Regions from separate parts of the Aeribacillus sp. FSL W8-0870 genome, predicted to be linked through region 2. Evidence: a T-box and tRNA genes for the amino acid it is inferred to sense, from the RefSeq annotation. Region 2 holds a T-box; the other holds one or more tRNA genes.

Region 1 (17,010 bases), 1.7 Mb from region 2:
ATTGATGACATTGTAATGCGCGTCGGAATATTGACAGAAACGGATTTTTATATCGGAATTTTAGCTATTTTACTAGTTTTAGAGGCAACAAGGAGGGCGGTTGGGCTGCCGATTACGATCATCGCGCTGCTTTTCTTGGCGTATGCCTATTTTGGTCCTAGCATGCCTAATTTTCTTCAGCATAGCGGTCTTAGTTTTGAACGAATTGTTCAAACTATGTTCTTTACAACCGAAGGGATTTTAGGAACTCCGCTAGGCGTGTCATCAACCTTCATCTTTTTGTTTCTCCTTTTCGGCTCCTTTTTAATCAGAACAGGGATCGGTCAATATTTTAATGATTTGGCCGTTGCCGTTGCAGGGCGCAGAATTGGCGGTCCTGCAAAAGTAGCTATTTTTTCCAGCGCTCTTCAAGGAACGATCAGCGGAAGCTCAGTTGCCAATGTCGTCACATCCGGCGCGTTTACCATCCCGATGATGAAAAAGCTTGGTTATAACAAAGATTTTGCAGGAGCGGTGGAAGCTTCTTCATCTACAGGCGGTCAGTTAATGCCGCCGGTAATGGGAGCAGCTGCGTTTTTAATGGTTGAATTTATCGGAAACGGCATTACGTATTGGGACATTGCCAAAGCGGCAGCTATTCCGGCTATTCTATATTTTGCAGGGATTTGGATCATGACTCATTTTGAAGCAAAGCGAATCGGTTTAAGAGGCTTGTCAAAAGAAGAAATGCCGAATCGGAAAGAAATTTTGAAAAAACTGCATTTGTTAGCCCCGATCGTTGTTATTATTATTTTGCTAATGTCAGGAGTGACCGTTACACATGCTGCCATTTATTCGATAGTCATTTCGATTGTCGCTGGATTTTTAAATCGTGAGAATCGGATGACATTTAAGGATATTGTATTAGCGCTCGTCGACGGCGCCCGTACAGCGTTAGGGGTTGCGGCAGCAACAGCCGCTGCCGGAATTATTGTCGGCGTTGTGACGAAAACCGGGCTTGGTTTGAAGCTTGCCAACGGTCTGCTTGATATCGCCGGGGGCAATCTCATTCCGACATTAATGCTGACGATGATAGCTTCGTTGATTCTTGGAATGGGTTCGCCGACTACAGCGAACTATGTTATTACTTCAACGATTGCTGCACCAGCGATTATTTTGTTGGGGGTACCTGATCTGTCTGCACATTTATTTGTGTTTTACTTCGGGATTATTGCCGACATTACACCGCCAGTTGCTCTTGCAGCCTTTGCCGCAGCCGGTGTATCAGGAGGAGAACCGATCCGAACGGGAATTCACTCTTCAAAATTGGCAATCGCCGCTTTTATCATTCCGTATATTTTCGTTTTGTCTCCGCAAATGTTAATGATTGATACGACATGGCTTGGAATTTTATGGGTAGTCTTTACGGCGTTTTGCGGAATGATCGCAATTGGAGCCGGGATGATCGGATATTGGATGAGAAAAATGCATTTGATTGAACGAATTGCCGCGGTCGTGGCCGGGCTGTTGCTGATTTATCCAGAACGTTTTTCAGACATTTCAGGTCTCATCATTTTCATCGCATTATATGCGTTTCAATATATATGGAAATACAAAGCTGATCAAAAAGTGAAGGGTGAGAGCATTTAAAGAAGACAGGTTGTCATGGAAGAATCGATCCAATGATTAGAACATGATTCAGTCTTCTTACAGGCGGAATCATTGAAACGCAGAATAAACGCGGAGAGCAATTCACATTGGAACGAACAAAATCAGGATAAAATGTCGGAGAGACAGAAAGGATGTGTTGGAATCAATCCATTAATTTGCAGAAGACGTTCTCCAAAAGGATGATATGACTCAGCTTGTTTTGTTATGCGAAAAATAAAACTGGTTTTTTGAAAGGTTGAATTGCTTGTAAAAATGAAAAAGGGGCAAACAAAATTGAAAATACAGCAAGCTTCTAAAAATCTATTGGGGAACGGCTGCTCGTGTGTAAGCGGTTGATAGCGGGACAGTTTTATATCATAAATAAAAAAAGAGCCTGCAGAAAACTTATTTTTCCGTTTTAGACTGCATGATTTGAAATGCGAGTTTGTTGGTTATAACGATTGTTTTATAGCATGATTTTTTCCAATTGCTTTCTATCAATCCAGTAAGATCGTCCCTTTTCGGTACGAACATTGTGAGTCCGATTTATTTTTGTGCTGCAAAATTAAAATGTTGTTTAAGAAAAACCGCTTTATGTCACGAATAGATGGGAAATGGAGCGGCATTTCAACCTAGACGGCAAAATGAAATCCGATAGAACACGAAAATTTAAATCTATAAAAACCAAGCATAGAGGAAAAAATGAATGATCAGCTCTATAGGCGCGATTCTAAAACGGCAAAAAATAATGAAGTGGAAGCATCATTTGACACTTCCACTTCAATCATATTTGCTTGGAATCTTAATTGAAAAAACGATTAATCTTCAAACAATTCGTCCATTAACTCTTCAATTTCTTGTCTTCGTTTGCTTGTTTCTTGTTTATCGACATAATAACGGTTATTTTTCTGAATAATTACATCTCCCGTTTCTGCATTTTTAGGCAACTGGCTTTTTGAAATTTCGATTATTTTGCCGTTTTCATCTTCGCAGACTGCGATGTCATTTTCAAATCGATCAATAATAAATTTCATAATGTCCCACCTTATCTAGGAGTGAAAGATGTTTGTGCTTTATAAGTTTTGTTTTTATAAGTGGCTGATACATCGATTTTAACAGTATAACCTTTTGCAGCACGGCCGATTTTTACCGACAATGGCTTGCCAATAGTACCGGTATAAGTGGTGTTTTTGCTTTTGTATTTAAAAACAGCTTTATATTTTGTTCCGTTTGGCAGCCCTTTTACATTCAGTATTATTGTTGAGTTTTGCTTTGGAGTTTTGTTATCGACACTTGCTGTTAATTTGTAGCTAGTTGGTTTGCTTGCTGTGCCGGACGATGCCGCTTTTACATTAAAGGAAAGATTGGAGCCGTTCGTTGTTGCCACAATATGGCCTTGTTTATCCGTTCTAAAAGTGTTTATTTTGTATGCTTTCAGCCGATTGATCACATCTTGAGTAGGATGGCCGTATGAGTTCTTGCCGACGGAAATGACGGCATATGTCGGTTTTACTGAGTTTAACAGCGCTGTGCTTGTAGATGTTTTGGCGCCATGGTGTCCTACTTTTAGGACGTCAGCTCGCAAATTTTGTTTAGCTTTAATCATATCCGATTCTGCTTTAAGTTCCGCATCGCCAGTGAAAAGAAATGATTTTTTGCCGTAAGTAAGCTTTAAAACAGCACTCCAGTTGTTTAAGTCACTTTTTGGATATGCTTTGACAGGCCCAACGAATTTTGCGGTAACTCCTTTGATCGGCAAAGCAACATTTGCTTGAGCGGTCTTTATTTTTTTGCCTTCACGCTTAACAGCATTTAAAAAATCTTTGTAGCTTTCCGTTGTATGACTGACTTTTGGCGCATACACTTGCTCTACTCGAAAAGCAGATAGCACAGTGTCCAAACCGCCAATATGATCTGCGTCCGGATGAGTTGCAATCATTATTTCGATATCATCCACTTTTTGCTTTTTCAAATAATTAACAACGTCATCTCCATAATTGTTATTTCCGCCATCAATGAGAATATCTTCTCCATTTGGAGCTTTTATGTAAATTGCGTCTCCTTGTCCGACATTAATAAAATGAACATACATATTTTTTGCCTGAGCGCTTGTTGTTTCGTGAAACGGGATCAACAGAAAAGAAAATGCAAACACTATCGAAAACAATAGTTTACGTAATTTCATCAAAATCCCTCCGAGTACTGAATAGATCAAATTGATTATACAGCGTGGTAGGAAAAATTTACAAGATTTAATTTAGAAAATTTTATTTTTTTTACAGAAAATTAAATTTTCTAGTCTAATTGAACTAAAGTCTCATCCGATTTTTTCATGCCGAAAAAAGAAGCCGACCCAAAAGGCTTGGATCGGCCTAAAAACAGACAAAGGTCTGTACATTTTTAATTTTGTTGAAATCTGGTCATCCCAAAATTTAATTTTTCAAACGCAACAGTTGGTGAATGGAGGAATCAAAAAGTTTAAGTAAAAAAATAGTTTGCATATTTTAAAACAAGGAGAAACGTAATTTGTTAAAAACAATTGATAAGAAGATTAAATAAAACATTGTGTTGCTAATTATTGTTGTCGCCAATTAGCTCGCTGTACCTAACTTTATTTAGCGTAAAAACATATTGCACAGTCAAAAAAGGTGAATATAACTAAAATTATTAAAAAATACAATATGGCCGCGAGAAAATGGAAAATTTGAACGATATAAAAGGCGTAAACAAAATTTACATTTAAAAAAAATTACAAGTTAAATAGTCTGTTGAATAAACCTGATATTTTAATGTTTCGCCGTTAAAAAGTCAGTAAAAAAGAAGAGAAAAAGAAAACGCGATTCTTGTATTTCACAAGAACCACGTCTACTAAGGTTTTTAATGATGATTCCGACTGGGCTCGAACCAGCGACCTCCACCCTGTCAAGGTGGCGCTCTCCCTGCTGAGCTACGGAATCATATTAACAAAACAGATGAATTTCTAATGCGTTTTTTTGACAATACCTATTGTAATGTTGTTATAAAAATATGTCAAGCCTCAATATGCAAGTTTTTTTACTTGCTGTAGTTTTTAATCATTGATAAGCTCTTTCTGGTCTTAGAATCTAAATTGATAAAAGGAAGTGCTTTTAATAGAAGCACAAATGTTGAGAATTATAAATTATGCGAAACGACCAACCGGATTACCGGGCGGTTTTTGTTTCTGATTGACGACAAAGTGTAACAGTAGTTATTTTTTCGTTTTATCTAAATAATCTGTAAGGAGTCCTCTTTGTTATACAAAATTTTATAGGAAAGAAAAAGGAGTGTCCTTTTGCCTTTCATGCAATATTTTTGAAATCGTTTTAATAATTTGATAGGATAACATTTATAATATCGATCATTTTTGAAAATCCTTATAAAGGAATGTGATAAAAAATGAAAAAAGACCAAGTCTTGGATCAGAGGCACCGCCCTTTGCGCGATTTGCGTATTTCTGTAACCGACCGATGCAATTTCCGGTGCACGTATTGTATGCCGAAAGAGATATTCGGAGATGATTATCAATTCCTTCCGAAGGATCACTTGTTGACGTTTGAAGAAATTGTCGAGCTCACGAAAATTTTTGTTGAGCTTGGCGTGAAGAAAATTAAGCTGACGGGAGGCGAACCGCTTCTTCGAAAGGATGTATATAAACTAATTGCCATGCTTTCAAAAATTGAAGGAATTCATGATATTGGTTTGACAACAAACGGCGTGTATTTAAAAAAGTATGGCTCAAAATTGTATGAAGCAGGTCTTCGCCGATTGAACATCAGCCTTGATGCAATTGATGACGATACGTTTCGCCGTCTAAATGGCCGAGATGTATCAGCAAAAACGGTCTTGGCAAATATTGATTATGCTGTATCGATCGGTTTTTCGGTTAAAGTAAATATGGTTGTACAAAAAGGAGTAAATGATCACCAAATTTTGCCGATGACGGAATATTTTAAAAACAAGGGGATTCCATTAAGATTTATTGAATTTATGGATGTAGGCAATACAAACGGCTGGAATATGAAAGATGTCTTGATAAAAAAAGATATTGTAAAGATGATTAGTTCTGTTTATTCCATTGAACCAATTGATGAAAACTACTTTGGAGAGGTAGCCAAGAGATATCGTCATCAAGACACAGGTTCAGAAATCGGATTTATTACATCAGTATCAGAACCATTTTGTTCAAGCTGTACGAGGGCGCGTATTTCATCAGACGGAAAGCTGTACACTTGTTTATATGCCCACGAAGGATTTGATTTACGGGATTTCATTCGTTCAGGAAAAAGTCCAGAAGAAATCAAAATGGCTATTGAACGTGTTTGGCAAACTCGTAAAGATCAATATTCTGTTGAACGTACAGAAAACAAAGGTATGTTGAACAAAAATAAAATTGAGATGTCATATATAGGAGGATAAACAATCGGCGTTTGGTGATGAAATGCTGATTGTTTTTTTTATTTTTTTTAGAAAATTCAAAAGAGAAAAAATCAAAATTGAAATCGCAAAATTTTTAAACCATTAAAATACATTTTTATCTAATATATAGAAACAAGGAGGGGAGCAATTGGCTGATGTATTAATTGTTGATAATGATAAATCTGCTCGGAAGGATTTAAAGTCAATTATTGAAGATAGTAAATTCAGCTTTCTTTCCATTTATGAAGCAAGTACATCTCAACGAGGTATGATCCTTTTAAAGCAAAATCGACCGACTATACTCATTGTGGATATCTCCTTGCCAGATATAGACGGTATCAAATTAGGGAGATCAGCGTTGCAACTGTATCCAGATTTGCCCGTGATTGTTGTGACTCAGTTAAAAATGTTCGAGTTTGTTCAGGAAGCGATCAACTCAGGTTTTTCAGCTTATTTGTTGAAACCGCTTTCCAAAAATGAACTACTTGATACATTTGAGCGGATTTTGCCCCAAGGATTAAATAAAGAAATTAATCAAACCATCAATGGTAAAAGTCATTTTTCCTCTGACTTAAAAAATCCGATCGAAAGTGCCATTCAGTTTATTCAAATGAATTATGGCTATGCTCTTACTCTAAAAGAAGTGGCAAATCAAGTATATTTAAGTCCATCTTATTTCAGCCGATTGTTTAAAGAAGAAGTTGGTATGACATTTGTGGAATATTTATCGTTTGTTAGAGTTCAAAAAGCTAAAACGCTGCTTAGAGTTTCGAGTCTTCCGATTGAAATTATCGCTAACAATACCGGTTTTTCAAATGCAAGCTATTTTGCAACCGCTTTTAAAAAATTGGTTGGGAAGACGCCAAGAGAGTATCGGGAGCAGTTTCATTTTAAAGAATAGGAGGTGAAGTCGTGATTACGATTAAAAAGGAATTGGAACGCTGCAAAAAGGAAGGGTTATCAGGTGTTATTGGAACCATTATTTCTACAAAAGGATCTACCTACCAAAAGACAGGGGCAAAATGCTTCGTATCAGAAGATCGAAAGATAACAGGTCTTTTAAGCGGAGGCTGCGTCGAAGCAGATATTGTAGAACATGCTGTAAAAGTGCTCGAAACGGGTAAGCCGGCAGTTCTCCACTATGATTTTTACGGAGAAGAGGATATTGTTTGGGGACTTGGTGTCGGCTGTAATGGGAAAATGAACATATTTTTACAACCATATCTGCCAAAAAAGCAGCCTGAAAGGACAGAAGTGATTGATCAATATTTTTCTCAATCCCTCCAAAAACAATTACACGCTGTCACGATCGTGAATGCGAAAGATGAAAATCTTCAAGGAAAAATGTGGATCCTAGACCCTTTGCAAAGTAATGACGACTCACTTATTACCGTTTCTGAAATTGCTCATGATTATCAAGATCGGAAAAACAATTTAAAAAATGAAATGGTTTATTTAGGTGGTGAAAAAGAATTGTACGTATATTATGAATCATTAAGTCCACCACCACACTTAAAGATTTTTGGCGCAGGTCCTGATGCCATTCCGCTTGTCAAAATGGCGAAAAGCTTGAAATGGATTGTGACTGTTCTTGACCATCGTCCTACTCATTGCAATGAAAATAATTTTCCTGATGCTGATTTTATCCAAGTTTATCCTAAAGGGTCTGTTCCTGACGTTTCGTTTAATGAAAACACATATGTCATTATAATGACACACAATTTTTTACACGATCAAGAAATATTAGAATCCATCATTCATTCAAATGCGGCTTACATTGGTCTATTAGGTCCGAAAAAAAGAACTGCCCAATTAATTGAAAGCAGCCAAACTCTGAAGGCTCATCCTTCTATTCAGCAAATTCATAGTCCTATCGGTCTTGATATTGGAGCGAAAACACCGGAAGAAATTGCCTTTAGTATTTTGGCTGAAATTATGACGGTGTACAGAGGCGGAACAGGAAAGAAATTATCAGAGCTGGCGGCAATGGCTTATTCCTAAAAAAGATACATCAGTCATAAAGGTGAAAAAACATATTTTGTTGAGTGATATCAGCTGCAGGTTTTTCAAAGCGGATGGTCAAACACAATCTATTAATACCATCTATTGGAAATGTATTGACCAAAATACCGTGGATGAAAGTAAAAAATCTCAGTTAAGCGGTATTGTTGCTGACTTAACTCAGAACTGAAGTTTCTATGAAATAAGTAAACCGATTGGTTTTAGGAGATATTACCAATCAAGGCTGATTACATTGCTAAAAATAAGATTAAAAAATGCATCTGACAAGACTGACACCGTTGTTGCGTTATTGTGCCGTGATTCAATGCTATGAAAGAAATGGGAACCTGTTTATTGTTCAAGCAAAATATCGAATTAAAAAGGTCATCCAGTTCTTTAAAGGGATGAGCCAAAAGGGCAAAAATTCGTAATGATATTTGTTTTGCTGCGATTGCAATATCCTCAAGTTGTTGAGTCACCACAAAATTATGAGAGATTTCTTCGGAAGGAGGTAAGTTAAATGAGTAAAGTGATTGGGAAAAGAGTGACGCGTGTTGAAGATGCTAGATTATTGACTGGTCAGGGAAAATATATTGATGACATCGGTACCCCGCCGAATACTGGTCATGTGGCCATTTTAAGGAGCCCTTATCCGCATGCCAAAATTGTGTCTATCGATTATTCGGAAGCCTTAGAAATTCCTGGAGTAAAGGGTGTTGTAACAGGTAAGGATGTACATCCTCTATTAAATCCTTTTAGTGTTGGCGTCAGTGCTCCAGTACACTATTATCCAATTGCTATTGATAAAGTTCGTTTTGTAGGTGAGCCAGTAGCAGTTGTCGTGGCCAAAAACCGTTATATTGCGGAGGATGCGTTAGAAAAAATTAAGGTGAAATATGAAAATCTTGAACCAATTGTAGATATTGAACGTGCAATAGAAGATGGAGCACCTATTTTACATGAAAATGTTGGTTCAAATATCGCTAATCATCGAACTTTTCATTATGGAGATGTAGAGAAGGCTTTTGAGCAGGCTGACAAAATCATCAAGCATCGTTTTCATTTTCCGAAATATTCTGCAACACCAGTTGAAACATATGGTATTGTCGCCCAATACGATCATAGCTCTGATAGTTATACAGTTCACGCGAACTTTCATGGGCCGTTTGTACTTCATTCGATTATGGCAGGTGCATTAAAAATTCCAAGCAATCGGTTGCGGATTATTATACCAAAAGATATTGGCGGCAGTTATGGAATTAAGGCAGGAATATTCCCGTATATCGTTCTTTGTTCCGTTGTAAGCCGTCTCGTAGGCTGTCCAGTGAAATGGATCGAGGACCGGCAGGAGCATTTAGCAGCTAGTTCAAGCTGTACGGATCGAGTCACATATATTGAAGCAGCAGTAAAAAATGACGGAAAAATACTCGGATTAAAAATGAAAATGATTGACAATGTTGGTGCATATATCCGGGCACCAGAGCCGGCATGTCTGTACCGGAATCATGCTAACACAACCGGTGCCTATGATATTCCCAACTTAATGATTGATGCGTATGCCGTTATGACGAATAAATTGCCAACAGGGCTTATACGCGGATATGGGGGACAAGAAACGTATTTCCCTCTTGAACGGATCATGCAAATCATTTCAGATGAATTAAAATTAGAGCCAGCTGAAGTGATCAGACGGAATTTAATTAAAAAAGAACAATTTCCATACAGAACGGCATCTGGTGGAGTGTATGACAGCGGCGACTATGAAAAAGCATTTGACCTGCTATTAAAAATCGGTAAATATGATGAATTCAGAAAAAAACAAGCTGAAGCACGCAAGAGGGGAAAGCTTCTTGGTGTTGGACTCGCTGTGATCGTTGAACCATCCGGTTCGAATATGGGATACATTACGATCGCCTTAACTCCAGAGGAAAGAAAAGCAGGATTGCCGAAATCTGGTTGTTCAGAAGCGGCGACGATTTCGATGGATCCTATGGGAAATGTGAATGTGCGCATTAGTACAACACCGTCCGGACAAGGGCATGAAACGGTCGCTAGCCAAATCGTATCGGAAATTCTCGGAATTCCGCATGACAAAATTAATGTTGTAGCTGAACTTGATACAGCAACAAGTGCATGGTCCATTGCTTCTGGAAGCTATTCCAGCCGGTTTGCGTCACTCGGATCAAGTGCAGTGTACTACGCAGCACATAAGGTAAAAAATAAGCTTATCAAAATTGCTGCACATTTTTTAAAAGCGAAGGAAGAAGATTTAACAATTGAAAAAGGCAACATTGTTTCCAAAACCGATCCATCTAAATCTATTTCTATAAAAAGGGTTGTTGGATCAGCCCATTGGAATCCGCTTTCTTTACCAGAAGGGATGGAGCCTGGAATTTATGAAACAGCCTATTATACAGCCCAGGCTGAACCGCCGGATGATCAGGATTTAATTAATTCATCGGTTACGTATGGATTTGTTGCAGATTTAGTGACAGTTGAAATTGATCCAGAGACGGGTGACATTCACATTCTTGATTATTTCACGGTTCACGATGCAGGAAAACTATTAAATCCGCTTATTGTCGATGGACAAATATTGGGAGGCCTAGTCCATGGGCTTGGCGGCGCCATGTATGAAGAACTCGTCTACGATGAAAAAGGTCAGTTTTTAACTGGATCGTTTATGGATTATTTATGTCCAACAGCGCCTGAAGTACCAAATGTAACGATCAAACATATCGAGACCCCGTCACCACTTACACCATTAGGCGCTAAAGGTCTTGGAGAAGGAAATACAATGAGTGCACCTGTTGTCATTGCAAATGCAGTAAATGATGCGTTGAAGCCATATGGTGTGACGATTGATTCATTACCAGTAACACCAAATAAAGTATGGAACATTTTGAATCAGTCTAAAAAACAGGAGGTTTCATCATGAACGGAAAAGGGAGCGTAACATTAAATGCAGGAATTGAAAAAGCATGGGAAGTGCTGCTGGACCCAGAGGCATTAAAAAATTGCATTATGGGCTGTAAAAAATTAGAGCCTGTCAATGAAAACAAATATGAAGCGGAAGTATCTATTGGAATTGCTGCTGTGAAAGGAAAATATGAATCAACCATTGAAATTGCTGATGTTCAAAAACCGAACCATTATAAGCTCGTTGTAAAAGGGGAAGGCGGACCAGGAAGTGTTGAAGCAGCAGGAGTTGTTGATCTTGTTCCAATTGACGATAACAAGACGGAATTGAACTATACGTATGAAGCGGAAGTTGGCGGAAAAGTGGCAATGGTTGGGCAAAGAATGCTAAATGGTGTAGCTAAATTAATCATTCAGGACTTCTTTAAAAAGTTTAATAAAGAACTAGCGAAAAGCGAACAATCTATTTAAATAGAGAAAATACAAGTCAAGCACAAAAATCAAAGGAATTGGAAATTCCAAATCCTTTGAACTGCTAGATCATACTGTGAGTGGACGAAATGAAAAGGTCGATTGAGTCTTCTGCACTGATAAGAAAATCTGGCTGCCTTTTGAATGGAGTTTGCTACATTTAGCATCTTTAAAGCGATTTTTGCCCTTTTCCTGAAAATAACCCCTTTCATGTAAGGATCTGTGGAAAGGACTATTCGGGATGTCCCCAGTCCACTTGTTGATCAATCACGAGAACTTGCTCTAATCCATGCTGTCTGGAAGCTGTCACATTCAGCATTGGTGGCAAGAGGGAACAAGATTGCGGGTTAGAAGTTCGAACAAGAGCTGGAGAAACAGACTTTATAAGTAGTCATAGCTGATGGATTTCTCCCAATGATCCTTAATACTACTATCTAGGGGCATCACGAAAAGTCTACCCCTAAAATGGAACTTTTTCAGATAGTGCCAGTTAGCAACACTATCTGAAAAAGTTATCAAAGAGTCTAACTGGAAAATGCCTCTCTCTAAAGAGGATTCTAAAAATACTAAACGAGGAGGGGAGTATATGAAACCCGTAAAATTTGATTATTATTCCCCGAAAACAGTTGATGAAGCTTTAACACTTTTAGAAGAAGCAGGATTTGACGGGAAAATCATTGCCGGTGGTCAAAGTCTTGTACCAATAATGAACATGAGACTATCATCGCCAGAATGTTTAATTGACATTAATCAGCTTCATGATTTGCAATTTATTGAGTTTGATAGTGACAAAGTTAAAATTGGTGCGTTAACGAGGCAGGCGGAAGTTGAAAGATCAGATGTAGTTCAGAAGCATTTAGGGCTTCTAAGTGAAGCGGTTCCCTTTATTGGGCACGTTCAAACGAGAAATCGGGGAACATTTGGAGGAAGTCTTGTTCATGCTGACCCAACAGCTGAAATTCCTCTTTCATTGATGGCGCTCGGAGGGACACTTCATATTGCTTCTAAAGAAGAGGTGCGAGAAGTAAACGTCGAGGATTTCTTTATTACTTATTTAACAACTGACATAATGCCAAATGAGATGCTGACGGAAATTCACATTCCTATAGAACAAGAAAGAAATGGATATTCATTTTATGAAATTTCTCGTCGTCACGGTGATTTTGCACTCGTTGCCTCTGCTTGTCAATTAACGATTGATCATTTAGATCGCATTACAAATGTAAGACTTGTATTAGGCGGTGTTGAAGCAACGCCATTGTTAATAGTAGGGGCAAACGAATGGATGAAAGGAGAGGTTTTATCTGACTCCCTTCTCCAAAAAGTCGAGGATATAGTGGATGAAATGGTAGATCCAGAGTCAGATATACACGCAACTGCTGAATATAGAAGACATCTTGCGAAAAAATTGGCAGTGCGTACGGTGAAATCAGCCTACGAACGAGCGAGGGGTGAAGCCAATGAGCGTTCATGAAATTGAAGTGACGATCAACGGGAAAAAGTATAAAGAACAAGTTGAGTCAAGATTGCTGTTAAGTGATTTTTTACGAGAAACGTGCGGTCTCACTGGCACGCATGTCGGCTGTGAACATGGTGTGTGCGGTGCTTGCACGATCCATTTAAATGGTTCAGCTGTTCGAAGCTGCCTCATATTTGCGGTTCAAGTGGATGGGCAGGAGATCACAACAGTAGAAGGTTTGGGAGAAGACGGTCAATTAACTCCATTACAAAAAAATTTCATTGAATGTCACGGCCTTCAGTGCGGGTTCTGTACACCTGGAATCTTAATGTCAGCAACTGACTATTTACAAAAAAATCCGAATCCTTCCGTTCAAGAAATAAAAGAAATGCTATCAGGACATTTATGCCGATGCACGGGTTATGTTGGAATTATAGAAGCAATTCAAAAAACAGTTGAAGAAAATAGTAATCATGCTCGGGTGGAAAGGTGATGATGATATGAACCTTTTAACTCTTTTTGAATTTGCTGTTGAGCGTCATCCAAATCGACTTGCTGTTGTAGAAGGAGACAGAAGGTATACGTACCGGCAATATCATAACGAAGTGGAAAAAGTCGCTGCTTCACTTCAAAAAATCGGCATTAAACAGCATGACCGCGTTATGATCCTTTTAAAAAATCGTCTTGAAAACACAGTGATTTATTGGGCTCTGCAAAAAATTGGAGCCGTTTACACTCCAATTAATTTTCGCCTTTCGGTGAAAGAAGTTGAGTATTGTGTCAATGATGCTGAGGCTGCTGCTGTCATATACGAAATCGTAAGCCAGGAATCCGTTTTGAAAGCAAATCTTCAGCAAAAGCCAATACTGATTGGTCTTGGCGAAGTGGAAGGTGCTGATATCTACTATAATGAACTTGTTGAAAGAAGTCCTGGCAGCTTGGAAAAGCCAACGATAGATGATAACGATATCGCTCTTATGCTTTATACGTCCGGAACAACAGGAAAACCGAAAGGAGTTCCACGAACGCACAAAAATGAATATAGTGCAGCGCTAGCCCATATTATCCAAAACCAATATCAAGACGGGGAAAGTACATTAGGGACAATGCCGCTTTATCATACGATGGGAATGCGCTCCCTTCTATCTATTATGTTTTTAAATGGAAAATATGTTATTCTGCCTGATTTTGATGCAAAGGAAGCGTTGGAATTAATAGAACGTGAAGAAATTACATGCCTTTACTTAGTACCTACGTTATATCACGATATGTTAAATCACGCTGAATTTCCTAATTACGATTTGTCTAAGTTGAAAAAAATCGGTTATGCGGGCGCTTCCATGACAACAGCTTTAACGGAAAAATGTATTGAAATGTTAAAGCCTGAAGTGTTTGTGAACCATTATGGCAGCACTGAAATTTATACATTTACGATCAATCCAAATGTGATGGAAAAGCCAGGATGTGCTGGTAAGCCAGGCTTTCATCAAAATATCCGCATTGTTAAGGCAGATCCTGATGGCCATGCAACTCCAGAGGATGTGGTGGAAAAAGGAGAACTGGGAGAAATTATTGCCAATATTGAATCACCAGAAAGCTTTAAAGGCTACTGGAATAGACCGGATGCAACAAAAAAAGCCATTCGGGATGGATGGTATTTTACTGGAGACCTTGGCAAATTAGATGAGGATGGAGATTTATATGTCGTCGGACGTGTCGATGATATGATTATTTCCGGCGGAGAAAATATACATCCTCTTGAAGTAGAAGATGTTTTAGCCAAGCATCCGAAAGTGCATGAAGTTGCTGTAATTGGTGAAGAAGATGAGCGCTGGGGCCAAGTTGTTTCTGCCTATGTCGTACCAAAAGATCCGTCACTTACCATACAGGAACTTGACGATTATTGTAAAAATAATACAAAACTTTCAAACTTTAAACGTCCAAGAAAATATGTATTTATTCAAGAAGTACCGAAAAGCGCTGTTGGGAAAATTCTCCGTCGTAAACTCAAAACGGGAGAATTTGAACTATATATAAATGAAAGTGAAAAAATCGTTTAATTTTTTCAAAAAAGAAAGGGGAACCAAAACATGGAAGCAGTAAAACAATATGATCACATTCGAGTTGAAAAAAATCCGGAAAAAAAGACGGCAACAATTGTTTTCGACCGTCCAGAAAAAATGAATTATATTAGCATGCTAGCTCGCTCACAATTTCCAGAAATTTTTGATGAGTTAAATAAAGACGATGATGTTCGCGTCATTATTATTAAAGGTGAAGGAGATAAGGCATTTAGTGCAGGAGGGAATATCCCTGAATTTTTGGAAGTGCATCAAGAAGAATTATCACATCTTGCTGTAAACGTTGCAGCACCAGAACGTTCTCCAAAGCCTGTCATTGCTCAGCTTCAAGGCTATACGTTTGGAGTCGGTTTTGAAATTGCTATGGCATGTGATTTTCGAATTGCAGCAGACGACACATTATTAGCACTGCCTGAGATGAATCTTGGTATGATTCCGGGAAGCGGCGGAACACAAAGGGTGGCTAAAGCAGTAGGATTAACTCGCGCAAAAGACATGATTATGCGTGCAAGAAGAATTCCTGCTGAGGAAGCGTATCAATGGGGCCTTATCACAAAGGTTGTTCCAAAGGAAGAACTAGAAAGCGCTGTCGATTCACTCGTTGAAGAGCTTGTAAACTTCTCTCCGCTTGCATTAAAAGTATGTAAACAAGTGCTCAATGCAGCCGATGAAACACCGCTTAGTGCAGGAATTGAAATAGAAGGAAAAGCCTATGGATTGCTTCGCACTACAGAAGATTTCAAAGAAGGCGTCGAAGCATTCGTCGAAAAAAGAAAGCCGAATTTTAAAGGCAAATAAGACGGAAACTTCGGGAAACGGCGAGCTAGCCGTTTCCTGAAGTTAAAATTTACTGAAAATTAAAAATTTTTCCAAAAGAAAGGTGGAGCAGTATGAATGGTAATATGGAGACAACCGTTCAGCAAACTTCAGCATTGGAAGCATCGACTAGTAGAAAGCAAATGATAATAGCCGTTATGGCGTCTCTGTTGGGTTGGTCGTTGGATTTGTATGATCTCTTTATTCTTCTCTATGTTGCACCTGAGTTAGGAAAGTTGTTTTTCCCGACAGATAAACCGACACTTTCGTTGGCCGCTGTGTATGCTTCTTTTGCAGTTACACTATTTTTGCGTCCTCTCGGCTCAGCGCTTTTTGGTGCCTATGCTGATCGCCATGGGAGGAAGCGAGCAATGGTTGTGGCCGTGTCTGGTGTAGGGATTTCTACCGCCCTGTTTGGAGCGTTGCCAACAGTGCTTCAAATCGGTGCCGCTGCATCAATCATCTTTATTATTCTTCGTTTAATCCAAGGTGTATTTGTCGGAGGAGTTGTTGCCTCCACTCATACAATTGGGACGGAATCCGTACCGGAGAAATGGCGCGGCTTGATGTCCGGCCTTGTCGGCGGGGGCGGTGCTGCTCTTGGTGCATTGCTGGCCTCCATTGTATATTTTGTTTTGTCAAATATTTTTTCTGGGCCGGAATTCAGCGAATGGGGCTGGCGCTTTATGTTCTTTACCGGCATATTGAGCTCTGTTCTCGGACTGTTCGTATTCAAGAAGCTTGAGGAGTCACCGTTATGGGTGCAGCATAAGAAGGAGCAAGAAACGAAACCGGAACATCAGCAGTCTCCGGTGAAAACGGTATTCACTAAATATTTGTCAGTTTTATTAATTAATTTAATGATTGTAATCGGCGGCGGCTCAGCCTATTACCTAACTTGCGGGTATTTGCCTACCTTTTTAAAAGTAATTAATAATATCCCGCAGACCGAATCCTCAATTATTCTTATGGTAAGCAGTATTTCTGCACTGGTTGCTGCTGTTGTTCTCGGTCATTTGAGCACTATTATAGGTAGAAAGAAAACATTCATTTTACTAGGCATCGTAAATCTGTTTGCTCTTCCGTATTTGTATACAGAATTGGCACACGCTCAAAATCTGACAATGATTACGCTCTTTGCAATGGGGTTGTCGTTTTTAGGGAATGGCTCATATGCTCCCGTGCTGATCTTTTTAA
Region 2 (17,010 bases):
TGCAACCGGACAGAAATCTATGCAGTTGTTGATCAGCTTCATACAGGGCGTTATTATATAAAAGCATTTTTAGCTGAATGGTTCAATATGGACATTGAGGAGTTCGATTCGTATCTAAAATACTTTGAAAATGAACAGGCTGTTCAGCACTTGTTTCGGGTGGCATGCGGCCTGGATTCTATGATTTTAGGCGAAACGCAAATTTTAGGACAAGTCCGTTCAAGCTTTTTATTAGCTCAAGAACATAACACGATCGGAACGATTTTTAATCAACTGTTTAAACAGGCAGTAACATTGGCTAAAGAAGCCCATTCGGAAACGGAAATCGGTTCAAATGCTGTTTCCGTCAGCTATGCTGCCGTAGAATTGGCAAAAAAAATTTTCGGCGACCTATCCAGCAAGCATGTGCTTATTTTAGGCGCAGGAAAAATGGGAGAGCTTGCCGTACAAAATTTACATGGCAGCGGAGTCAAACAAATTACGGTTATGAACCGCACATTTGAAAAGGCGAATGAATTGGCGAAGCGTTTTTCCGGACAAGCAAAAATGATGTCTGAGCTTCAGTGTGCGCTTATTGAGGCAGATATTTTAATTAGTTCAACAGGTGCAAAGAGTTTTGTGATTTCGAAAGACATGATGTTAGATGTTGAAAAGTTAAGAAAAGGCCGCCCGTTTCTGATGGTGGATATTGCGGTTCCACGCGATTTAGATCCTGCATTGAGTGAAATAGACAGCATTTTTTTATATGACATCGATGATTTGGAAGGAATTGTCGAAGCGAATTTGCAGGAAAGAAAAGAAGCGGCTGAACAAATTGAAATCATGATCGAGCGAGAGGTCTTGGAGTTTTCGAAATGGCTGAATACATTAGGGGTTGTTCCGGTTATTGCTGCATTGAGGGAAAAAGCTCTTCTTATCCAATCGGAAACAATGAAAAGTATTGAACGGAAGCTGCCGAATTTGACAGAACGCGAAAGAAAAATATTAAATAAACATACGAAAAGCATTGTCAATCAAATGTTGAGAGATCCGATATTAAAAGTGAAAGAGCTGGCTGCTCTTCCAAATGGCGAACAATCTTTGGATTTATTTAAAGAGATTTTTAATTTAGATTTAGATGAAGAATTAATAGAACAAACTCCTTCCGTTCAATTAAAAACGCATTCAAAAAATGTTTCACTTGAAATGTAAGTGAAAGGAAAAACTACTATATGTTTGATTGGAATATCATTAGATTAAACGAATTGATGATTGTTTTATATGCATTGAGCGTTTTCTTATATTTTATAGATTTTTTGCATCATAACCGGAAGGCAAACAAAATAGCCTTCTGGTTACTTTCTATTGTCTGGGTTTTACAATCCTTTTTTTTATTTTCGCAAATGGCGCAAACGGGCAGATTTCCGGTTTTAAACATAGCGGAAGGTCTTTATTTTTATGCATGGGTATTGGTCACTCTTTCTCTTGTGATCAACCGGCTGCTTCGAGTCGATTTTATTGTCTTCTTTACGAATGTCATTGGTTTTATCATTATGGCCATCCGGACGTTTGCTCCTTCAGAGGCAGTATCGACTGAAGTATCCAGCAGGTTAATTTCAGAACTGTTATTGATCCATATCACGATGGCGATACTATCATACGGAGCGTTTTCGCTTTCATTTGTTTTTTCCATTCTTTATTTGATACAGCACAACTTATTAAAAAAGAAAAAATGGGGGAAAAGGCTTCATCGCATTCAAGATTTGGCAAAACTGGATTATATGACATATGTTTTAAATATGATCGGTGTACCTATATTGCTATTAGCTCTCATTTTAGGAATAATATGGGCTTATTTAAAGGTGCCAAATTTGAACTGGTATGATGCAAAAGTGATCGGCTCATTTTCTGTTTTAGGCATATACAGTTTTTATTTGTATGCCAGAGTAGTAAAAGAGTGGCAATGGAAAAGAATTGCCTTTTTAAACGTTGCCTCATTTTTAGTGCTGTTAGTTAATTTCTTTTTATTTGGAAGCTTATCGAATTTCCATTAATGCATGTGCTCAGGAGGATGTTTATGCGAAAAATTATTGTCGGGTCAAGGCGAAGTCGGTTAGCAATCGCCCAAACAAATTGGGTGATCGAGAGATTAAAAGAGCTTGGGGCCCCATTTGAATTCGAAATAAAAGAAATTGTCACAAAAGGTGATAAAATAGTTGATGTCACTCTTTCAAAAGTAGGCGGGAAAGGCCTTTTTGTAAAAGAAATTGAGCAGGCTATGCTAAACGGTGATATTGATATGGCCGTGCACAGCATGAAGGATGTGCCGGCTGTCTTGCCGAATGGCTTGACGATCGGCTGCATTCCTAAACGAGAAGATTGCCGCGATGTTTTGATTTCGAAGGATTGCCAAACTTTAAGAGATTTGAAAGCTGGCGCTGTTGTTGGAACGAGCAGCTTAAGAAGGAGCGCCCAAATTTTAGCCGTCCGCCCCGATGTAACCGTCCGTTGGATTCGCGGAAATATTGATACGCGTCTAAAGAAGCTGCGGGAAGGCAACGATTATGATGCAATCATTTTAGCAGCAGCAGGTCTTAAACGAATGGGCTGGAAAGACGAATTGGAAAAAGCGTACTTTTTACCGCCTGATATGTGCGTTCCGGCAGTCGGTCAGGGAGCTTTGGCGATAGAATGCCGAGAAGATGATCATGAACTGCTTGCAGCTTTAAGAAAACTAAATGACGAACGGACGGAGAAAGCCGTTTTAACAGAGCGGGCTTTTTTGCATGATATGGAAGGAAGCTGTCAAGTGCCTATTGCCGGTTTAGCTCAAGTTGATGAAAATGAAGAAATTGTGTTGACAGCACTTGTTGCATCTCCGAATGGAAAAACGGTATATAAAGAGACGAAAACTGGAAAAGATCCGAATTTACTTGGAAAGGATATGGCAGCACTTCTATCGTCTCAAGGCGCCAAAGAGCTGGTCGAACAAGTGAGAAAGGAGCTAAACCATGAATGAGTGCTGAAAAACCATTGAATGGTTTTAATGTGTTAGTGACGAGAGCGAACAGCCAGGCTGCCGAATTCTCAAAGAAAATTCAAGCGGCGGGAGGCTGTCCTATAGAAGTTCCGTTAATTGCAACGAGGAAAACAGAAACGGATTTCAATGCCCTCCCCGTTTTAAAACAGTTAACATCTAAAGACTGGATTGTTTTTACTAGTGCAAACGGCGTTCAATATTTTTCCGAACATGTAAAAGACTTGTCATTGGAATTAGAAGATCTGAAAAACGTCAACGTTGCTTGTGTCGGTATAAAGACAAAAAAAGCTGCGGAGAAAATAGGATGGAAGGTATCTTTATGTCCTGAAGAGTTTCGTGCCGAAAGCTTAGCGGAAGAATTAATCGATCATGTTCGGCAAGACAGCAAAATAGTAATTGCCCGCGGGAATTTGGCACGCACTTATTTACGTGAAGTATTAACAGAAAAAAAGATTTTTTTCTTTGATTTTGTTGTTTATGAAACAATACAATTGTTGGAAAATGAAAAAGAAGTGTTGCATTTGCTTGAAAATAAAACGATTGATTTTATTACGCTGACGAGTTCTTCCACAGCTTCTGCATTTATGAAAATTGTCAAAAGAAACGGGCTGGAAAACAGGGTTCGGGATATTGTGTTTGTTTGCATCGGACCGATAACAAGAGATAAATTGCTGTCTTATAAAATAAAGTGTACTTGCATTATGCCGGAAAAATATACAATTGATGGAATGCTGGAAAAAATGTGTGCATACGCAGAAAAAAGGGAGGAATAGATCATGCTGAATTTTGCACGGCATAGACGATTGCGGCATACAGCTAATCTGCGGGCTATGGTCAGGGAAACCCGCCTTCATAAAGAAGATTTAATATATCCGATTTTTGTTGTCGAAGGGGAAAATCAAAAAAATCCAGTGCAATCGATGCCGGGAGTTTTTCAAGTTTCATTGGACCGGTTAAATGAAGAAATTGAAGAAGTTGTCAAGCTGGGAATTAAATCAGTTATTTTATTCGGCATTCCTCATGAAAAGGATGAAGTCGGTTCAGGAGCATACCATGATCACGGCATCGTGCAGCGGGCTATCGCTCAAATTAAACAGCAGCATTCTGATCTTGTCGTTATCGCAGATACTTGTCTATGTGAATATACTGATCACGGTCATTGCGGAGTTGTGGAAAACGGGCAAATTGTAAATGATGCTTCGTTAAAATTATTAGCCAAAACAGCTGTCAGCCAGGCAAAAGCCGGGGCGGATATAATTGCTCCATCCAATATGATGGACGGATTTGTCGCAGCCATTCGGGAAGCGCTTGATGAAGAAGGCTTTGTTCATATTCCAATTATGTCATATGCGGTCAAATATGCCAGTGCTTTTTACGGTCCGTTCCGGGAAGCAGCTGAAAGCACGCCGAAATTCGGTGATCGGAAGACGTACCAGATGGATCCGGCTAACAGGCTGGAGGCATTAAGGGAAGCAGAAGCAGATGTTGAACAAGGATGCGATTTTTTAATTGTGAAACCGGCGCTTTCTTATTTAGACATTGTCCGTGATGTTAAAAATCATTTTAACCTTCCTGTCGTTGCTTATAATGTAAGCGGCGAGTACTCAATGATTAAAGCGGCAGCTGAAAATGGATGGATTGATGAAAAAGGCACTGTCCTTGAAATGCTTACAAGCATGAAAAGAGCCGGCGCGGATTTAATGATTACGTACCATGCAAAAGATGTTGCCCGTTGGTTAGATGAACAGTCTGATTATTGAAAAGGGGGCTCATTTCATGAAATATGAACGTTCGATAAAAGCATTTGAAAAAGCGAAGACGTTGATGCCCGGCGGGGTCAACAGCCCTGTGCGCGCGTTTAAATCCGTTCAAATGAATCCGATCTTTATTGAGCGCGGAAAAGGTTCTAAAGTGTATGACATTGATGGCAACGAATATATTGATTATGTTCTTTCATGGGGACCGTTAATTTTAGGACATGCCAATGACAGAGTTGTTGAAGCATTAAAGAAAATAGCGGAACAAGGAACGAGCTTTGGAGCGCCGACCTTGATTGAAAATAAGCTGGCGGAGCTCGTTGTGGAGAGGGTTCCTTCCGTTGAAATTGTGCGGATGGTGAACTCTGGTACGGAAGCGACAATGAGCGCATTGCGCCTTGCCCGCGGATATACGGGAAGAAATAAAATTTTAAAATTTGAAGGATGTTATCATGGCCATGGAGATTCGCTGCTCATTAAGGCTGGATCAGGAGTGGCCACATTAGGGCTTCCGGATAGTCCAGGGGTGCCGGAAGGAATTGCCCAGCATACGATTACTGTTCCATATAATGATTTAGAGAGCGTCCGCTTTGCTTTTGAAAAATTTGGCGAAGACATAGCTGCCGTGATCGTCGAGCCAGTAGCCGGAAATATGGGTGTTGTACCGCCTAAAGAAGGCTTTTTAGAAGGCTTGCGCGAGATCACCAAACAATACGAATCGCTTCTGATTTTTGACGAAGTGATGACCGGTTTTCGCGTTGACTATCATTGCGCCCAAGGATACTTTGGAGTGACTCCGGATTTGACATGTTTGGGGAAAGTCATTGGAGGAGGACTTCCAGTCGGGGCCTATGGCGGACGGGCGGACATCATGGAAAAAATCGCTCCTGTCGGTCCTATCTATCAAGCGGGGACACTTTCAGGAAATCCGCTTGCGATGACAGCCGGATATGAAACACTCATTCAGCTTACACCAGACACATATAAAGAATTTAAAAGAAAAGCGGATAAATTAGAGGAAGGATTGCGCAAAGCTGCTCAAAAATATGAAATCCCTCATACAATTAATAGAGCGGGATCAATGATCGGATTTTTCTTTACAAATGAAGATGTTGTCAATTACGAAAAAGCAAAAACATCAAACCTTGATTTTTTTGCAAAGTATTATCGTGTTATGGCGGATGAAGGCATTTACTTGCCTCCTTCCCAATTTGAAGGAATGTTTCTGTCAACAGAGCATTCGGATGAAGATATTGAAAAAACAATAGAAGCATGTGAAAAAGCTTTTTCGGTTTTGAGATAACGAGCTAAAAGGGGCTGTCCGAAAAGTCGATTGAATCGACCTTGGGCTCAGCCCTTTTTTCTGTTTTTAGGGTACAAAAAAATCGTCCTTTTTTATAGAATGAAATTGACCAAAAAACATTCTACAGAAAGGACGATTTCTTATGAATAATCAAATGACTATTCAAGAAAATTATAACACGCAATTAGAAATGACTCTAGAGGGTATTCAAAAAATAGAGGTTCAAAAGAATAAGAAACGCAAAAAACTAGTTTTCCAACCTTATTGCAATCGTCAAGTCATGAGCATTTTAGATATCGAAATGTATATTCCTGAAAATCATGTCGCCCGTTTAGTGGATGAAATGGTGGAATCGATTCCGGATGAAGTGTTGTATACTCATTATGTTGGTGGGGGTCGTGCACCCTATCACCCTAAAATGTTATTGAAAGTGATTTTATATGCGTACACTCAAAATGTTTATTCAAGTCGGAAAATAGCGCAAATGGTGAAAGAAAATCTTCCGATGATGTGGTTGGCGGGATTGCAAACCCCTGACCATCGCACAATAAATGATTTTCGTAGTGTTCGTATGTCAAACATGATGGATTCTGTATTTGAACAATTTGTCCTTCAACTAGTAGAACAAGGACTTATCGACCTCGACCATATTTTTGTGGATGGTACGAAAATAGAAGCGAATGCCAACAAATATACGTTTGTATGGCGAAAATCCGTAGAAAAATATGATCAGAAACTACGAGCCAAAATTCAATCGTTTCTACAAGAAGCGCACCAAATCGCCTTGGAGGAATTAAAAGAAGAACAATTAGAAGAAGAATTAGAAAAATCATCGGCACAACTTTCTGAGAGAATAGAAGCTTTGGAAAAAGATTATAAACAGGAAGAAGACAAAGAAAGAAAAAAAGAACTTCGCTCTAAAAAATCCCAACTCACCAAACAACTGAAAACGATTCAAACGGATTATCTTCCACGATTACGAAAATACAAAGTACAAAAACAGATTCTAGGTGAACGAAATAGCTACTCGAAAACCGACCATGAGGCCACTTTTATGCGAATGAAAGAGGACCATATGAAAAACGGCCAACTCAAGGCGGGTTATAATGTTCAACTCGCCACACAACATCAATTTATCGTGGGATTTGAAATTTATCAAAATCCAGGAGATACTCGCTGTTTCCAACCATTTATGGAAAAGTTATTGGAATCGATGCCGAAGGAAAAGAAACTCAAGTATGTCATTGCCGATGCAGGATATGCGAGTGAAGAAAACTATTTATATGCGATTGGCGAAGAAAAAGAACCTCGTTTTGAATTATTAGCCCCATACCAAACCTATTTGAAGGAACAAAGTAAAAAGTTTAAAAAGGATTTATCAAAAGTACAAAACTGGAAATACATCGAAGAAGACGATTGCTTTATCTGTCCGAACAATCGGAAAGTCGTATTCAAGTATTATCAAAAAAGAAAAAATGCATCTGGATACATACAAGATTTGAAAGTGTACGAGTGTGAAGATTGTACGGATTGCCCGTTGAAGAATGGGTGTACGAAAGCCAAAGGAAATCGTCGAGTATATTGGAACACGATTTATGAAGAAATGAAAGCGAAAGCCAAAGCAGCTCTTGGTGACGAACAAAAGGCAGCTCTTTATGCGAAGCGTAAAGTGGATGTCGAAAGTGTGTTCGGTAACATCAAGGGCAATTTGCGTTTCACTCGATTTCTGTTACGGGGGCTTCATAAAGTCCGAACAGAATTCGGGATTGTGGCAATGGCCCACAACATACTGAAATGGGCCGCAAATTCCCAAACCAATTTCAAAAATAAGGAAACAGAGCGAATGGAAAAACTCATTGTTTTCTCCATTCGCTCTGTTTTTATGGACTTTTTAGACAAGCCCTTTTATTTTTGTTTCCCGTGCATATTTTGTCATCCTCCTTCATACATCTTTAATGGCACGATAAATTAGATTGATTGGAGAAAGGAGGAAGTCCGCATGTCCATTGAAGAAACGTCCGTTTTACGATTTTCGGTAGAGGAATCGGTCTTGTTTCGCCATCATTTTCAACCTTCTGAACTATTGTCCATTTCACTGGAACCTGACATCTCAATTGAAGAACATGATGGATATGTAACGATAAAAGGTGCTCTAGAGCTTTCCGGAGAATACAAATTCGATGGAGAGGAGCAACAGAATGATAAACTTCTTCAAACCTCCTCCATCGCCCGTTATATACAAAATGTAGAAGCGAGAAATGACGGTGTAATGGAATTTAGACACGAGCTTCCGGTCGATATTACAATACCGAAAAAAAGAATTGCCAATTTAGAAGAGGTGTTTGTGGCGATTGAATCATTTGATTATGATTTTCCGGAAGCAAATGGTTTAAAGCTTATAGCTGATCTATCCATTTACGGAATTCGAGAAGAGCAGGCGGAAGAAACTGCTGCAAATGAAGTGGACGAGATCATAGATGCTGAAGCGGAAATCTCATCCGTTCGACAGTCTGATGAAAGGAAAGAAGATGAAACCGAATCAACGATCAAAGAAAATCGTTTCAACGATGAACCAATCAACAAAGCGGAAAATATTGAAAAAGACAATGAACAGAAAAGTCTTAATGAATATTTCGAATTCGATACAGCCGAACGCGATCAAAATGAGCAAATCGAACATGATCGTGATGCTGTTCAAAAGGATGACAATGAAGAGACGGCAGACATTGTTTTTATGATGCCATTAAAGAGAGAAGAAGAAACGGAAACGGATTACGATACATTCACTGTTGAAGCGAAGAAAAATCAAGTCAGTTTGGAAGAGAAAGGCCGCATTGAAGAAGAAAAGCCAGTGATCAATAAAATTTCCAATTATGTCGAAAAAGACGATGAAGAAAAAGAATCTGTAAGGAAAAATGATAACACCTTATATTTAACAAAATTGTTTACGAAAAATGAGGAAGAAGAATTTTCTAAATTAAGAATGTACATTGTCCAGCAGGGAGACTCGCTCGAAAATATTTGCGAACGCTACAACATTACGCTCCAGCAGCTCAATCGAGTAAATCAATTTCACCATGATAAAGAGATTAGTGAAGGAGACATTTTATATATCCCGGTTCTTGAAACACAACAAACGTAATTTTTGCAAGCGGCTTGAGTGGGATCAAACCAGCTCAAGCTTTTCTTTATTTTCTTTAAAGGCGTGTGGGAAGATGAGCGATGATCTGAAAACGGCCATGAGGATTTTGCAGCATTATCCAATCAAACCGATTTATTTAGAGAAAAAAACAAAAAATGTCTTGAAAATTCATTGTGAAAAAAGAACATATGCTTTAAAACGAACAACGATTAAAAAGCAAAGAAACATTCTAAAATTATATTCAATTTTTCACGACTTTCCATCTTTAGGAATCGTGCCGATTTATAGGACAACGAACGGAAATGTGTTTGTTAATGACTCAACGCAATCGTTTTATGTAATGCCTTGGATGGAAGGTTCAATCGTTGATGAAAAAAATGCCTCAATCCTTTTTTACCACTTAGCGAAACTCCATAAAAAAACAAAACAGGAAATCAACATACCTCTAGTTCAGCTCGAAAATGTGTATCAACAGATTCAGAACAAGTGGAAGAGAAATTTCAACCTGCTGGAAGCATTTATGGAACAAATCGAAAAAAAATGGTATATGTCGCCTTTTGAATTGGCGGTCTTCAGTTATTATTTTGAAACGAGGCAAGCCATCTTATTTGCAGAAGCAAAGCTTGATGAGTGGTATAACGAAATAAAGCAATCCCCTCACATGCGAATTGCACTGAACAAAGTAAATGTCTCCTTATCTCATTTTCTGTTAGATCCAAAAGGGAAAATTTATTTTATTAATATGGAAGATGCAGCATTTGCTACTCCAATTTACGACCTTTTCTTAATGTTTATGAACCTCTCCGAAGCGGAACCAACCGTTAGTGATCAAAATGTGCAATATATATCAGATTACGAAAAAGTGCTTCCTTTAACAAAAACTGAGAGATTGCTGTTGGTAAGCTATTTATCCTATCCAGCCAAATTATTAAAGCTTGTCCGGCAATATCAAAAAAAGAAAAGCGAAAAGGGAGAATTAGAATATTGCAAACAGCTGTTAAGAGCATACTGGCAAATGAAAAATACCGGGTACATTGCTTTAAAATGGAATGAAAAACTAGAAAACGATTCATTGGCATCAGAATGAATGGGGGATCTGTCAGCTTTAACCCCGTTCCATATACAACGCGGCTGCTAGAAATAGTAAAATGGCTAATAAAATAATATCAAACATAGTTGGTAAAAGGATTGTTCGAATTCCCTGAAAAATCATTAAAGGAACGATGAACTGTTCAAGAGTAGATCGGAATTGTTTAATAAACGATTGAATATAGTATGGTTTTATTTTTTTTCTCATGTTGATCACCTTCAACTTTGTTAATTTATATTATGAAATAAAGAACATTTTGTGATTTTTGTTTAAAGGTTAAGGAAGATGGGGAAAATATTGACGAAAAAAACAATTTTTTAGTACTATTAAATATAGAAATTTATATAGTTTGTGAAAATGTGTTGAAGGGGAGTAGTACAACGAACGACTCCTTCCAGAGAGGGAAATCGCAAGCTGGAAGATTTCCTAGGAGATCCCGTTGGAAAGTCGCCCTGGAGCAGCTTCCTTGAAAGCTTTTAGTAAAGGGAGCCGGCATTAGCCGTTACCTGAAAGAAGTGCACAGACGTATCTGTGAAAAAAGGTGGTACCGCGAAAACATCTCCTTTCGTCCTTTTAGGATGGAAGGAGTTTTTATATTTTAGAATGAAAATAAGGAGGTTTTCATAAATATGTCGAATTCAGAAATCACTCTTTCCCCAAAATACGATCCGAAAACGGTTGAAGAGGATCGGTATGCATTTTGGCTCGAGGGAAAATTTTTTGAAGCAAAAGATGATGAGGGGAAAACTCCTTTCACGATCGTTATTCCTCCGCCAAACGTCACCGGTAAGCTTCACCTTGGACATGCATGGGATACAACTCTTCAAGATATTATTACCCGAATGAAGCGAATGCAAGGGTACGATGTTTTGTGGCTGCCAGGGATGGATCATGCGGGAATCGCCACACAAGCCAAGGTGGAAGCAAAGCTGCGCGAAGAAGGGAAAAGTCGGTATGATCTCGGGCGGGAAAAATTTGTAGAAGAAACATGGAAATGGAAGGAAGAATATGCAGACCATATTCGCAAACAATGGGCAAAATTAGGCCTAGGTCTTGACTACACAAGAGAGAGGTTCACCCTTGATGAAGGTCTTTCAAAAGCTGTAAGAGAGGTTTTTGTATCGCTTTATAAAAAAGGTCTTATTTACCGAGGAGAGTACATTATTAACTGGGATCCGGTGACAAAAACAGCCCTTTCCGATATCGAAGTCATTTATAAAGAAGTGAAAGGGGCACTTTATCATTTAAAATATCCGCTGGCTGATGGATCCGGATATATTGAAGTCGCGACCACTCGCCCGGAAACGATGCTTGGGGATACAGCAGTGGCTGTTCATCCTGATGATGATAGGTATAAGCATTTAATCGGAAAAACAGTGAAGCTGCCAATAACAGGACGGGAAATTCCGATCGTCGCAGATGAATATGTCGATATGGAATTCGGTTCAGGAGCAGTAAAAATAACTCCTGCACACGATCCGAACGACTTTGAAATCGGAAACCGCCACAATTTAGAAAGAATATTAGTCATGAATGAAGACGGGACAATGAATGAAAAAGCTGGAAAATATGAAGGAATGGATCGCTTTGAATGCCGGAAGCAGTTGGTGAAAGACCTGCAGGAGGAAGGAATTTTATTTAAAATTGAAGAGCATATCCATTCCGTAGGCCATAGTGAACGAAGCGGAGCAGTTATCGAGCCGTATTTATCAACTCAATGGTTTGTGAAAATGAAGCCTTTGGCCGAAGCTGCTTTGAACCTTCAGAAAACAGAAGGGAAAGTTCATTTTATTCCTGAACGATTTGAAAAAACGTATTTGCATTGGCTGGAAAACATTCGCGACTGGTGTATTTCCCGTCAGTTATGGTGGGGACATCGCATTCCAGCTTGGTATCATAAGGAAACAGGCGAAGTTTATGTTGATCATGAGCCGCCTAAAGATATTGAAAATTGGGAGCAGGATCCAGATGTGTTAGATACATGGTTCAGCTCTGCTTTATGGCCGTTTTCAACAATGGGCTGGCCTGATAAAGAGGCAAAAGATTATAAACGCTATTATCCGACAGATGTCCTTGTTACCGGGTATGACATTATTTTCTTTTGGGTTTCGCGGATGATTTTCCAAGGATTGGAGTTTACTGAGAAAAGACCGTTTAAAGATGTTTTGATTCATGGACTTGTGCGCGATTCAGAAGGAAGAAAAATGAGCAAATCATTAGGCAATGGCGTCGATCCGATGGATGTTATTGACAAATACGGTGCGGACTCTTTGCGCTACTTTTTAGCTACCGGCTCAAGCCCAGGGCAGGATTTAAGATTCAGCTTTGAAAAAGTAGAAGCCGTGTGGAATTTTGCCAATAAAATATGGAACGCCTCCCGCTTTGTACTGATGAATTTGAACGGTTTAACATATGAAGAAATTGATTTAAACGGAAAAAAATCAGTGGTAGATAAATGGATTCTCACACGGTTAAATGAAACGATTGAGCTTGTCACAAGACTTGCGGAAAAATATGAATTTGGCGAAGCCGGTCGGGTGCTGTACAATTTTATTTGGGATGATTTTTGCGACTGGTATATTGAAATGGCAAAAATTCCGCTGTACGGAAATGATGAGGAAGCGAAAAAGACAACTCGTTCCATTTTGGCATATGTGTTAGATCAAACATTGCGACTCCTTCATCCTTTTATGCCGTTTATAACAGAAGAAATTTGGCAGCACCTTCCTCATCAGGGAGAATCGATTACAATTGCTTCATGGCCGGTTGTACGTCAGGAGCTTTCTGATGAAAAAGCTGCAAACGAAATGAAGCTTCTAGTTGATGTGATTCGCTCAGTCCGTAATATTCGCGCTGAAGTGAACACGCCGATGAAGAAGCAGGTGGATATGATCATTCATGCTCATAGTGAAGAAGTTAAAAACCAGTTGGAGAAAAACCGCAGCTATTTAGAGAGATTTTGCAATCCTAGCTCATTAACAATTGATACAAACATTGAAGCTCCTGACAAGGCTATGACAGCTGTTGTGAGCGGGGCAGAAGTATTTCTTCCTCTTGAAGGACTCATTAATGTGGAAGAAGAAATCAAACGGCTTGAAAAAGAATTAGAGAAATGGAATAAAGAAGTCGAGCGCGTTCAGAAAAAGCTTGCCAATGAAGGATTTATTAAAAAAGCACCGAAAGAAGTCGTAGAAGAAGAGCGGGCAAAAGAAAAGGACTATTTAGAAAAACAGCAGGCGGTGTTAAAACGACTTCAGGAGCTGAAAGGCTAAAACAAATCCGGGTATGCCCCGGATTTTCTTCCATCAAAACGTTTATGATACATCCGGCCATTCAAATTCATTGAAAATGTTCGAGAGTTCAAGGAGGGGAATTTATATGTTTCAAACATATGAAGAAGCACTCAAGTGGATACATTCCCGCCTAACCTTTGGAATAAAGCCTGGTCTCCAGCGAATGGAATGGATGATGGAAAAGCTTGATCATCCGGAAAGAAGATGCCGCTTCATTCATGTAGCCGGAACAAACGGGAAAGGATCAACGATTGCTTTTATGCAAGAGGTGTTAAAAGCCGCTGAATATAAAGTAGGTGCTTTCACCTCGCCTTATTTGGAATCATTCAATGAACGAATTACGATAGATGGCAATCCCATTTCTGAAGAGGAAATATTGCAGCTATCCAATGTGATCAAACCGGTTGTTGACGAGCTTGAGAAAACGGAGCTTGGAGCACCGACAGAGTTTGAAGTCATTACTGCGATGATGTTTTATTATTTTGGTAAAATCAACGTGCCGGATGTTGTTTTATTAGAAACAGGACTCGGGGGAAAATGGGATTCTACGAATATTGCGAATCCTATTCTTTCAGTGATTACAATGATTGGACATGATCATTTAAACATCCTTGGCTCAACGATAGAAGAGATTGCAGAGCAAAAGGCAGGCATTATTAAAAACGGAGTTCCTGTCATTACAGCTGTGGAACAAAAGGAAGCCCTTGATGTCATTGAGCGTGTTGCAAAAGAAAAAAAAGCAAAGCATTATTGGCTCACTAGGGATTTTCACGCAGGAGATTTTGATGAATTTTTTGTACAAACCCCCTTTAAACGATATAACAGCCTTTCATTACAGATGAAAGGAAACCATCAAGCGATCAATGCTGCACTGAGTGTCATGACGCTTGATTATTTAAGAGTTTATTATTCGTTTATCATAGAGGAGGAGCATATACAGGAAGGACTGAAGCGCACTTTTTGGAAAGGGCGTTTTGAAGAAGTAAAGGAAAAACCGAGAGTCATTTTGGACGGAGCACATAATCCGGAAGGAATGGCAGCGTTGAAAGAAACTGTACAAAAGTTTTACCCTGATAAGAAAATCATCATGTTATTTTCGTGTGTGAAGGACAAGCAATATAAAGAAATGATCGAGCAGGCTGCACAAACGGCAAATCGAATTATTTTTACAACCTTTCATTTCCCGAAAGCAGCTGATGCGAAAGAATTATACGAGGCTTGCGACATGAAGGATAAAGAGTATGAAGACAATTGGGAGCTTGCCTATGAAAAGATTATCAACACAATGGATGACGAAACGGTTCTCATTATTACAGGTTCCCTTTATTTTATCGGTGAAGTGAGAAAACATATAAAACATAGCTCATGAGTACGAGGATGTCGAAAAATAACGACAACAATTATGAACGAGGCGACAAATGTCTCGTTCTTTTTTATTTTACATATGTTAGCATAAAAAAAAGTTTGTCCAGCAAAAAAGGGCGGTGATCATTTTGGACAAGCCATCATCGAAAATAACCATTAAAATCAACGGTCAGGAAAACAATTTTTCCAACGATACGAATGTTTCTGCTGAAACAAGTGAAACTGGCAAACAATTAAAAGTATCCAGCTGGGAGGAAAAGGTGAAGGCTGAAAAAGAAATGGCAGCATCAGAGGATAAGAACGAAGAGGAGACATCTTTTCCTTGGATTTTGCCGGATGATGAGGAGGATAAGAAAGAAAACCCGAAAATAGCCTTCTCAAAGAACAATAGCAGAACGCTGCCTCCTAAAATAAAAAATTATGTGATATCGATCATATTTGCTGTTATTCTTGGACTGAGTTTTGGTGTTTTAGCCCTGCAATTTATTTCAAACGATTCAATGCCTGTATCATCTGAATTGAGGGATGTGTCAAAGTCTCCTCACAGACAGAACGTTAGCAATGCTTCAGCGCCAAGCGGTGCGGAAAACATCGTTTTTGAAGTTTATATGGTACAAGCCGGAAAATTTACAAAAAAAGAAGGGGCGGAAACCGTCAGCGGGCAGATAAAGGCTAAAGGATTGCCTTCTGTTATCGTTTCACAAGGCGGCGATCATTACGTATTCGTTGGGGCAGCGTTGGATAAAAAGACAGCAGAAGAGTTGAAAAACATGGCTGAATCACATCAAATTGAAACGTTTGTGAAAAAGATGAAATGGGAAGGAAAGGTGGAAAACGAAAAAACAAAAACGGTCGTTGAGGAGATGCTGAAGCTGTCTTCGTCTTTTGTGAATGGAACCGCCCCGGAACAAGAGAAAGTAGAGTCATTATTAAATGAGGCTGGTCAAATAAAAGACGATTCAATTTTGGCAGCAGTAAAAAAACTGCAAACAGAAAAATCGGCAAATGAACAGCTATGGAGCCTGCAGCAGTCGCTGCTAGATTTTTTTGAAAAACTTTCTTGATAACGGGAAAGCGTTTGCTCGAGCATTCGTTTTCTTTTTTTATTTTCACAAGCAGTTTTCCTTAGATAATGTAGTTTTTTCTGTAAATTGAATAAATGTTTTTATTAATGGCGATTAGATAATTCTTTTTTGAAAAATTGTTTGCAAAAGCCTTTTTTGATAACATACGGATAGTATTGGTTGAAAGGATGAAATAAAAATGGAACGCCTCATACTTGCATCAAGCTCTCCGCGAAGAAAAGAACTCCTCAAGCTGTTAGGAATACCATTTGCTGTGATTGAAAGCAATTTGGAAGAGAGGCTGGACGAAGAAGCTGAACCCGAAAAAGCCATTCAAAAACTTGCCTTTCAAAAAGCCTTTCATGTAGCTGAAAGGTATAAAGATGCATATGTCATCGGAGCAGATACGGCGGTGATCCTCGAAAATCGAATACTAGGAAAGCCGAAAGACCGCCGTGACGCCTATTACATGTTAAAATCACTTTCTGGGAAAACACATACTGTTTTAACAGCAGTTTCGATTATTCATGGTGAAAAGCATACGACATTTTCTGAATCAACAAAAGTTACTTTTTGGCCGCTTTCAGACGATGAAATCCTGGAATACATTGAGACAAACGAACCAATGGACAAGGCGGGTGCTTATGGAATTCAACATTTCGGCTCATTGCTAGTGAAAAAAATTGATGGCGATTATTTTACAGTTGTCGGTCTTCCTGTTTCAAGACTGTACAGAGAATTAAAAAATTTTGGATTTCACTGGTAACAAACAAGGGGGAAAGATATGCTCGCTATTCGAGATTTTCCAGAAGAAGAAAGACCAAGGGAACGATTGATACACAACGGACCAAAAGGCCTTTCCAACCATGAGCTGCTGGCAATTTTATTGAGAACAGGGACAAAGGGAGAATCAGTGCTTGAACTGGCGAATAAGCTTTTAAAAACTTTCGGGGGTCTTAGAATGTTAAAAGAGGCGT

Evidence for each region. The T-box of region 2 lies ahead of NSU02_RS14380 (valine--tRNA ligase). A T-box ahead of a tRNA ligase gene usually reads a tRNA of that ligase, here a tRNA-Val.
Region 1: it encodes a tRNA-Val, which carries the amino acid that the T-box ahead of NSU02_RS14380 (valine--tRNA ligase) is inferred to sense. The anticodon was not compared.

The regions. Positions count from the first base shown of each region.
Region 1 covers NZ_CP150165.1:1,264,868-1,281,877, forward strand. The annotation lists gene NSU02_RS06165 (TRAP transporter permease) at 1-1,629, shown strand, start outside; gene NSU02_RS06170 (DUF3006 domain-containing protein) at 2,448-2,663, opposite strand; partial or broken gene NSU02_RS06175 (ComEC/Rec2 family competence protein) at 2,987-3,814, opposite strand; tRNA gene NSU02_RS06180 (tRNA-Val) at 4,514-4,586, opposite strand; gene moaA (GTP 3',8-cyclase MoaA) at 5,047-6,066, shown strand; gene NSU02_RS06190 (helix-turn-helix domain-containing protein) at 6,215-6,967, shown strand; gene NSU02_RS06195 (XdhC/CoxI family protein) at 6,979-8,067, shown strand; gene NSU02_RS06200 (xanthine dehydrogenase family protein molybdopterin-binding subunit) at 8,588-11,005, shown strand; gene NSU02_RS06205 (carbon monoxide dehydrogenase subunit G) at 11,002-11,457, shown strand; gene NSU02_RS06210 (xanthine dehydrogenase family protein subunit M) at 12,044-12,931, shown strand; gene NSU02_RS06215 ((2Fe-2S)-binding protein) at 12,918-13,409, shown strand; gene NSU02_RS06220 (AMP-binding protein) at 13,417-14,976, shown strand; gene NSU02_RS06225 (enoyl-CoA hydratase-related protein) at 15,007-15,795, shown strand; gene NSU02_RS06230 (MFS transporter) at 15,888-17,010, shown strand, end outside.
Region 2 covers NZ_CP150165.1:2,948,537-2,965,546, reverse strand. The annotation lists gene hemA (glutamyl-tRNA reductase) at 1-1,191, shown strand, start outside; gene NSU02_RS14425 (cytochrome c biogenesis protein) at 1,212-2,033, shown strand; gene hemC (hydroxymethylbilane synthase) at 2,057-2,998, shown strand; gene NSU02_RS14415 (uroporphyrinogen-III synthase) at 2,995-3,792, shown strand; gene hemB (porphobilinogen synthase) at 3,796-4,779, shown strand; gene hemL (glutamate-1-semialdehyde 2,1-aminomutase) at 4,796-6,079, shown strand; gene NSU02_RS14400 (IS1182 family transposase) at 6,222-8,051, shown strand; gene spoVID (stage VI sporulation protein D) at 8,079-9,221, shown strand; gene NSU02_RS14390 (hypothetical protein) at 9,295-10,308, shown strand; gene NSU02_RS14385 (hypothetical protein) at 10,327-10,518, opposite strand; T-box leader at 10,665-10,887, shown strand; gene NSU02_RS14380 (valine--tRNA ligase) at 10,941-13,583, shown strand; gene NSU02_RS14375 (folylpolyglutamate synthase/dihydrofolate synthase family protein) at 13,690-14,973, shown strand; gene NSU02_RS14370 (SPOR domain-containing protein) at 15,098-16,033, shown strand; gene NSU02_RS14365 (Maf family protein) at 16,233-16,799, shown strand; gene radC (DNA repair protein RadC) at 16,818-17,010, shown strand, end outside.